Regions from separate parts of the Mesorhizobium sp. M7A.F.Ce.TU.012.03.2.1 genome, predicted to be linked through region 1. Evidence: predicted binding sites of a transcription regulator. Region 1 holds the regulator's gene; the other holds the start of a gene.
The links. The regulator PhoB, encoded in region 1, activates phosphate uptake and scavenging genes when phosphate is short. The targets are predictions, from matches to a motif close to TGTCATNNANCTGTCAT.
Positions count from the first base shown of each region.

Region 2: phnC (phosphonate ABC transporter ATP-binding protein) is a predicted target of PhoB. The motif match lies at 1,710-1,726, and genes of this name have one in related genera.

Region 1 is NZ_CP034779.1:2,524,685-2,528,671, reverse strand. Features, by position in the region: gene xylF (D-xylose ABC transporter substrate-binding protein) at 1-967, opposite strand, end outside; gene EJ079_RS12195 (ROK family protein) at 1,238-2,485, shown strand; gene phoB (phosphate regulon transcriptional regulator PhoB) at 2,502-3,191, opposite strand; gene phoU (phosphate signaling complex protein PhoU) at 3,208-3,915, opposite strand; gene pstB (phosphate ABC transporter ATP-binding protein PstB) at 3,942-3,987, opposite strand, start outside.
Region 2 is NZ_CP034779.1:2,885,286-2,889,272, forward strand. Features, by position in the region: gene phnD (phosphonate ABC transporter substrate-binding protein) at 1-681, opposite strand, end outside; gene phnC (phosphonate ABC transporter ATP-binding protein) at 774-1,631, opposite strand; gene EJ079_RS34195 (hypothetical protein) at 1,877-2,002, opposite strand; gene EJ079_RS13940 (DapH/DapD/GlmU-related protein) at 1,992-2,609, opposite strand; gene phnL (phosphonate C-P lyase system protein PhnL) at 2,606-3,313, opposite strand; gene phnK (phosphonate C-P lyase system protein PhnK) at 3,316-3,987, opposite strand, start outside.

The sequences.
Region 1 (3,987 bases):
TGACGACGTTGAGATTGTCCTTGGTGATGGCAACCGGGGTCAGGAACAGCGACTTGACGGTGTTGCCGCCCGGCGTCGTGAAGTCCTTGGCGCCGGCGATGTCGCTCGTCTTCTTGCCGTCGGCCAGTTGCGAGGCGATCTCGGCGGCATTCTTGCCGAGCTCCCGCGCGTCCTTCCACACCGACACGGTTTGCGTGCCGAGGGCGATGCGGTTCAGCGCGGCGTGGTCGCCGTCCTGACCCGAGACCGGCACGGTGCCGGCCAAGCCTTGAGCCGTCAGCGCCGCGACGACGCCACCGGCAGTGCCGTCATTGGCCGCGACCACCGCGTCGACCTTGTTGTCGTTGGCGGTCAGGAACTGCTCCATGTTCTTCTGGGCGTTGGCGGGCAGCCAGCCATCCGTGTAGGCTTCGCCGACATTCTTGATCTTGCCGCTGTCGATGGCTTCCTTGAGCACTTCCATCGAGCCCGAGAACAGGAAGTCGGCATTGGGATCGGCACCGGAGCCCTTGATGAAGACGTAGTTGCCTTCCGGCTTGACCTTGAACACTTCGCGGGCCTGCATGCGGCCGACTTCCTTGTTGTCGAAGGTCAGATAGAAGACGTCCTTGTTCTCGATCAGCCGGTCATAGCCGACGACCGGAATGCCTTCGTCCAGCGCCTTCTGCACGGCCGGGCCGATGGCCGAAGCGTCCTGCGCCAGGATGATCAGGGAATTAGCGCCCTGCGAGATCAGGCTTTCGACATCGGTAAGCTGCTTGCCGGGATTGGACTGCGCATCGGCGGAGATGTACTTGTCGCCAGCGGCCTCGATCGCCGTCTTCATGGCGGCTTCGTCGGTCTTCCAGCGTTCTTCCTGGAAGTTGGACCACGAAACGCCGACGACCTTGTCCTTCGCCTGCGCGACAGACGCGAGCGTCAGCGACATGGCGGCACCCGCCAGGATGGCGGCCGTGAATCTTTTCATATTATCCTCCCTGCGCCGCGTATGGCGCGACCAAACTGACCCGAGGGCCGGCACAGAGGCTCTATTTTTTCGAGCCTCGAAAAAATACTGGGCCAACGCCCGAACGCTGTCAACATCGATTCTGATGGATTTTGATGTCATTTCGAGTTTTTTTCGAGTCTCGGAATAAATAAATGACACGGCCTGCAGCTTCTGCCAGTATTTACCGGCGTCACCGACAGCGTTCCAGGGGCAGGAGGAACCGCGGCGACCGGGAGGATATGAAAGAACATGTCGGTCGGAATCCGCCACGACGATCTGCGCCGCCGCAACCGCGCCATGGTGATCGCGGCAGTGCGCCGCGCCGGACAGCCGTCGCGAACCGAGATCGCCGCGACCACAAGCCTCAGCCATTCGACCATCTCGGCGATTTCAGCGGACCTGATCGTCGAAGGCATCCTGACCGAAAGCAAGCCGAGCGAGGCCGGCTCACTCAAACGCGGCCGGCCGCAGGTCGGCCTCAGTCTCAATCCGGAAGCGGCCGCGGTAATGACCGTGGTGCTGTCGCTGAACTTCCTCTCCGTCGCCGTCATCGACTATGCCGGCCAGGTAATATCCGAGGAACAGCGCCGGCTGGACACGCTGACGATGTCGCGCGAGTCGCTGATCGGGGAATGCACGGCCATCGTGCGGCGCCGCCTGGCAGATCCCGACCTGGACGTGCGCAGCATCGCCCGCATCGCGCTGGCCATCCAGGGCATCACCGACACCCGTGCCCGCGCCATGCTGTGGTCGCCGATCACGCCGCACACCGACATCGCCTTCGCTGACATATTCGAAGACCAGTTCGGCATCCCTGCCATAATGGAGAACGACTGCAACATGATGGCGGTGGCGCTGCGCTGGCGCGACCCCGATCGTTACCGCGACGATTTCATCGCTATCCTTTTGTCGCACGGCATCGGCATGGGACTGGTGCTGAAGGGCGAATTGTTCACCGGCACCCATTCTTCGGGCGGCGAATTCGGCCACATGATCCATCGGCCGAACGGCGCGCTATGTCGCTGCGGACGGCGCGGCTGCGTCGAAGCCTATGCGGGCAATTACGCCATCTGGCGCAACGCCAGGCAGATGGGCGAGGATGCAGAACCCGTTGCCGATGTCAGCGACGCCGACATGCGCGCCCTGGCTGCCGCGGCCCGCGAAGGTGACGGACCCGAACGGGAAGCCTATCGCAAGGCCGGCGAAGCGCTCGGCTACGGCCTCGGCAGCCTGTTCGCGCTGATCGATCCGGCGCCGGTCGCCATGGTCGGTGTCAGCGCCGCCGCCTTCGACCTGATCGAGCCGGCATTGCGGCAAGCGATTGCCCAGACCGCCGGCGGCCAGCATTCCAAATCGATTTCCTTCGACACCGAGCCGAACGAACTGCCGCTGATCCGCGAGGGCTGCGCCATGCGGGCGCTGATCTTCGTCGATCAGGAGATTTTTGCGCCGGGCGTGCAGGCGAGATCCGGTTTCGGCGGCAAGAACGTGGCGTGAGTTCAAACGAGGGAGTTCAGTCCTCTCGGATGGCGTATCCGGCCCCACGGATCGTGCGGATGACATCAGGCATACGGCCATTGTTGACCGCCTTGCGCAGCCGGCCGACATGCACGTCGACCGTGCGCTCGTCGATGTAGATCGTCTCGCCCCAGACATTGTCGAGCAGCTGGCTGCGCGAGAACACGCGGCCTGGATGGCGCATCATGAATTCGAGCAGGCGGAATTCCGTCGGCCCAAGCCGGATCTCGCTCTTCTTGCGATAGACACGGTGCGACTCGCGATCGAGCACGATATCGCCGACCTTTAGCACGCTGGACAGCACTTCCGGCTTGGCCCGGCGCAGCAGCGCCTTGACCCTGGCCATGAACTCTGGCGTCGAGAAGGGCTTGACCAGATAGTCGTCGGCGCCGGTCGACAGGCCGCGCACGCGGTCGCTTTCCTCGCCTCGCGCGGTCAGCATGATGATCGGCAGCCGCTCGGTCTCGGGACGCATTCGCAGGCGCCGGCAGAGTTCGATGCCCGAAACCGCAGGCACCATCCAGTCGAGCACCAGAAGATCGGGAACGTTCTCCTGCAGCCGGATTTCGGCCTCATCGCCGCGCGTCACCACCTCGACCTGGTAACCTTCGGATTCAAGATTGTAGCGGAGCAGCACGCCTAGCGGCTCCTCATCCTCCACCACCATGATGCGTGGTGCGATCATCGGCTGGTCACCCCTGTTATGCCGCTGGCGCGGACATTGCCGTCTCGTCCTGCTTCGGACGATTGGCTGGCAGCTGCGTGCCGGTCAAAACATAGTAGGCATTTTCGGCGATGTTGGTCACGTGGTCGCCGATCCGCTCGAGGTTCTTGGCGCAAAACAACAGGTGCGTGCACGCCGTGATGTTGCGGGGATCTTCCATCATGTAGGTCAGCAGCTCGCGGAACACCGAGGTGTATTTGACGTCGATGCGTTCATCATTGTTTCTGAGCGTGGCAAGCGCTGCCGCGTCAGCGGCGGCATACTCGTCGACGACCCCCTGCACCTGGATCAGCACCAGCTGCGCCATCGCGTCGATCGAATGCGAAAGATCGTGCGGCGTGACGCTCAGCCCGACAGTGCCGACGCGCTTGGCGATGTTCTTGGCAAGGTCGCCGATGCGCTCGAGGTCGCCGGCCATGCGGATCGAACCGACCACCGCACGCAGATCGTTGGCCATTGGCTGGCGCTTGGCGATCAGCGTGATGGCGCGATCGTCCAGCTCGCGCTGGCGGGCATCCATGATGGCATCGTCGGAAACCACGCGCTGCGCCAGCGCATTGTCCGAATTGAGCAAAGCCTTGGTCGAGCCACTGACCATCGAGCGGGCGAGATCGCCCATGTCGCGGATCAGCTGGCTGATCTGCTCCAGATCCTCATCGAAAGATGCAACGGTATGTTCACCCATGATCTTCGTCCCTCATATGCCTGAGCTCAGCCGAACCGGCCGGTGATGTAGTCCTGGGTGCGTTTGTCGTCG
Region 2 (3,987 bases), 360 kb from region 1:
CAAGTCGTTGGGGTCGACGGCGCCCTTGGCGACTACCTTGTGGAAGCTACCGGAGGTGAAGCCGTTCTTGAAGTCGCCGACGCCCGAAGAATCGTCTACCGCGACATCGACCTTGCCGTCGCGCACGGCGAGAATGTTGTTCTCATGGCCGCCGTTGAACTGGGTCGAGGCAAAGAACGTCTCGTTCGAAGCGCCGGTGTCCTTCGGAATCTGGGTCAGCGGGATCAGATAGCCGGAGGTCGAATCCGGATCGGCATAGCCGAGTTTCTTGCCTTTGGCCGACTTGATGTCGGTGATGCCGGAGGATTTCAGTGCCAGGCCGATCGAATAATAGCCGGTGGCGCCGTCGGTCTGCTGGGTGGTGAGGATCGGGGTGACCGCCTTAGGGTCCTTGAGAACGACGCTGGCATAGCCGGAAGCGCCGAGTTCGGCGAAGTCGAGCGTGCCGCCGAGCAGACCCTGGATGACGCCGTCATAGTCGGCGGCGGGGAACAGCGAGACCTTTTCGAAGCCGAATTCGGCCTTCAGATGATCGGCGAGGCACTGGTAGTTGCGCAGGCGGTCGGTTTCGTTTTCACCGCCGAGAATGCCGACGCGAAATTCCTTCATGTCGGCGGAATGGGCCATGCTGGTCGCCATGGCGAGCACCGAAACGGCGCCAAAAACCATCTTCCTGAACATCTGTTATCTCTCCTGTAGGTTCCGGCCCCGCGCCGGCAGCGTTATCGATTTTGACAGGTGCCCTTGACGTGGGCTGGCGATCCCAACCGCTCTCAATACCCTGGGAATGCGGGCTCGAGCGGTCCGGCGGATGCGGCGATCTTTCGGCTGAAGGCAACGCTGGTCGAGGTGATGGCCTCGGAGATTTCCTGGCCATTGCTGTCGGCGCCATAGACGAGACGCACGGCCTCGCGGTTGAGTTCTTCCGGTGGGCCGTCGAAGACGACCTTGCCGGCGGCCATGCCGATGATGCGGTTGCAGTAGGTGCGCGCGGTATCCAGCGTGTGCAGATTGGTGACGACGGTGATGCCCTCGCGCAAATTGATGTCCTGCAGCGAATCCATCACCACCTTGGCGTTGAGCGGGTCGAGCGAGGCGATAGGCTCGTCGGCGAGGATCACCTTGGGCTGCTGCATCATGGCGCGGGCAATGGCGACGCGCTGCTGCTGGCCGCCCGACAGCGTGCCGGCCGGCTGCAGCGCGGTGCGGGCGATATCGAGCCGCTCGAGCGCGGCGACAGCCTCGGCGCACTCGGCGCGGGAAAACATACCGAGAAGGTTGGACATGGTCGAACGGTGGTTCAGCTTGCCGAGCAGCACATTGGTCAGCACGTCGAGGCGCGGCACCAGGTTGAACTGCTGGAAGATCATGGCGCAGTCGCGCTGCCAGCGCCGCAGCGGCGAGCCGCGCAGTTGCGAGACCTCGGCGCCGTCAAAAAAAATCGACCCCTGGCTGGGATCGATGAGACGGTTGATCATGCGAAGAAGAGTCGATTTGCCGGCGCCCGAACGGCCGATGACGCCAACCATCTGACCCTGCGGGATGGCGATGTTGATGTCGCTGACGGCGGTGTTCTTGCCAAATCGTCGGGTGACACCGCGGATTTCGAGCGTGGCGGAATTTGCTGGCATGGGGGCAGGTTCCAGTCCGGACCATTGATCGTCAGGCATTCGCCTAGCGCAGCCACATGAACCTGCCGTGTCGCGGTGATGTCAGTTTTGTTACGCTCCACAGGCCGGAGCCTGTGGCCGGCCCAGGACCAGCAGTCGAAGGTGATGTGGAATGCAGGCCTGGCGAGTTGGTGCCGATGGCAAGACGGCACCACGTGATGCGCACATACTCGCCCGTGGCGCGCTGGCGACGGCGAGGCCTTCCTTCAGGCGTTCCAGACAAGGGCCGTCATGGTGTCGAGAGGCACGTCATGCGGATAGCAGGGGCCAGGCGGTTTGCCCCGCTGCCCGGCGTCAGTGGCGGCCCATTCCTGGACGTCGCTATCCGCCATATTTCTCCAGGAAGGCCTCGGCCTCAAGCTCCCGGAAGTCATCCAACGCGGTCCGCAGCCTTGCATGATCCCAGTCCCACCAGGCGAGCGCCTGGTAGCGTTCGGCCGTGCGGCGATCGAAGCGCTCGCGGATCGGCTTTGCCGGCACGCCGGCGACGATGGTGTAAGGCGCGACATCTTTCGAGACGACAGCACCGGCGCCGACCGCGGCGCCATCGCCGACGATGACGCCGGGCAGGATGGTCGAGCCATGGCCGAGCCAGGTGTCGTGGCCGATGGTGACACGTTTGGCGCGGCGCTGGGCGAAGAATTCTGTCTCGTGCTCGGCATCGTCCCAGTAGTCCGAGGCGCGATAGGTGAAGTGATGCAGCGTCGGCCGCCAGGTCGGGTGGTTGGTGGCGTTGATGCGCACAGCGGCGGCGATGTTGGCGAACTTGCCGATTGTCGCGCACCAGACGGAGCAGTCCTGCATCATGTAGGAATAGTCGCCAAGTTCGCTTTCCGAGACCCGGCTGCGGTCGGCGATCTCGGTCCAGCGGCCGAGCGTCGAATTCTGTACATCCGCCGTCGGGTGGATCAGCGGCGTCTCGGACAATTTCCTGCTCATGCGGCGATTTTTCCGGACGCGAAAGCGGTGACGTCGATGATGCGGTCGGCAACCGCCTCGCGCACGTCGTGGTCATGGAAGATGCCGAGCAGGGCGACATCAGCCGCCTTCTTGGCGGCGATGAGTTCGATCACGACGTCGCGGTTCCTGGCGTCGAGCGAAGCGGTCGGTTCGTCGAGCAGCAGGATCGGATGCTCGGTGATGAAGCCGCGCGCGATGTTGACGCGCTGCTGCTCGCCGCCGGAAAAGGTCGCAGGCGGCAAAGCCCAGAGTTTCTCCGGCAGGTTGAGCTGTGCCAGCAAGGCGCGCGCCTTGCCGCGGGCAATCTCGCGATCCTCGCCGCGCTCGACCAGCGGTTCGGCGACGACATCGAGCGCCGAAACGCGCGGCACGGTGCGCAGGAACTGGCTGACATAGCCGATCGTTTGCCGGCGCACCGCAAGCACGGTGCGAGGGCTGGCGGTGGCCAGGTCGATCAGCCCGTCATCATGCGTGACGATGATCTGGCCTTCGTCGACGGCATAGTTGCCGTAGAGCATCTTCAGGATCGAACTCTTGCCGGCACCGGACGGGCCGCCGAGCACGGTGCATTCGCCGGCCCTGATCGAGAACGAGACACCGGCGACAACAGGCAGTTTGATGCCGTCGCGCAGGTGCATGGTGAAGCTCTTGGCAACGTCGGAGACAACGAGGGGGGTCGGCATGGTTATACCTGAAGTATCGAGGAAACGAGGAGCTGCGTGTAAGGCGCGCGCGGGTCGTCGAGCACGCGGTCGGTGAGACCGCTTTCGACGACGCGGCCGTCCTTCATCACCATCATGCGCTGCGACAAAAGCCGCGCCACGGCAAGGTCATGGGTGACGACGATGGCCGCCAGACCAAGATCGGTGACCAGACCGCGCAGCAGGTCGAGCAGGCGCGCCTGGACCGAGACGTCGAGGCCGCCGGTTGGCTCGTCCATGAACACCAGACGCGGGCCGGTGACGAGGTTGCGGGCGATCTGCAGGCGCTGGCGCATGCCGCCGGAAAAGGCGCGGGGCTCGTCGTCGATGCGGTCCTCGTCGATCTCGACGCGCGATAGCCAGTCGACGGCGGTGGCGCGGATCTTGCCGTAGTGGCGGTCGCCGACCGCCATCAGCCGCTCGCCGACATTGGCGCCGGCCGACACCGTCATGCGCAGGCCGTCGGCCGGGTTCTGGTGGACAAACCCCCAGTCGGTGCGCATCAGGAAGCGGCGCTCGGCCTCACTCATGCGGTAGAGCTCGCGGAACTGGCCGTCGCGCATGCGGTAGCTGGCGCTGCCGGAGGAGGGCAGCAGCCGCGTCGACAGGCAGTTGAGCAATGTCGTCTTGCCGGAGCCGGACTCGCCGACCACAGC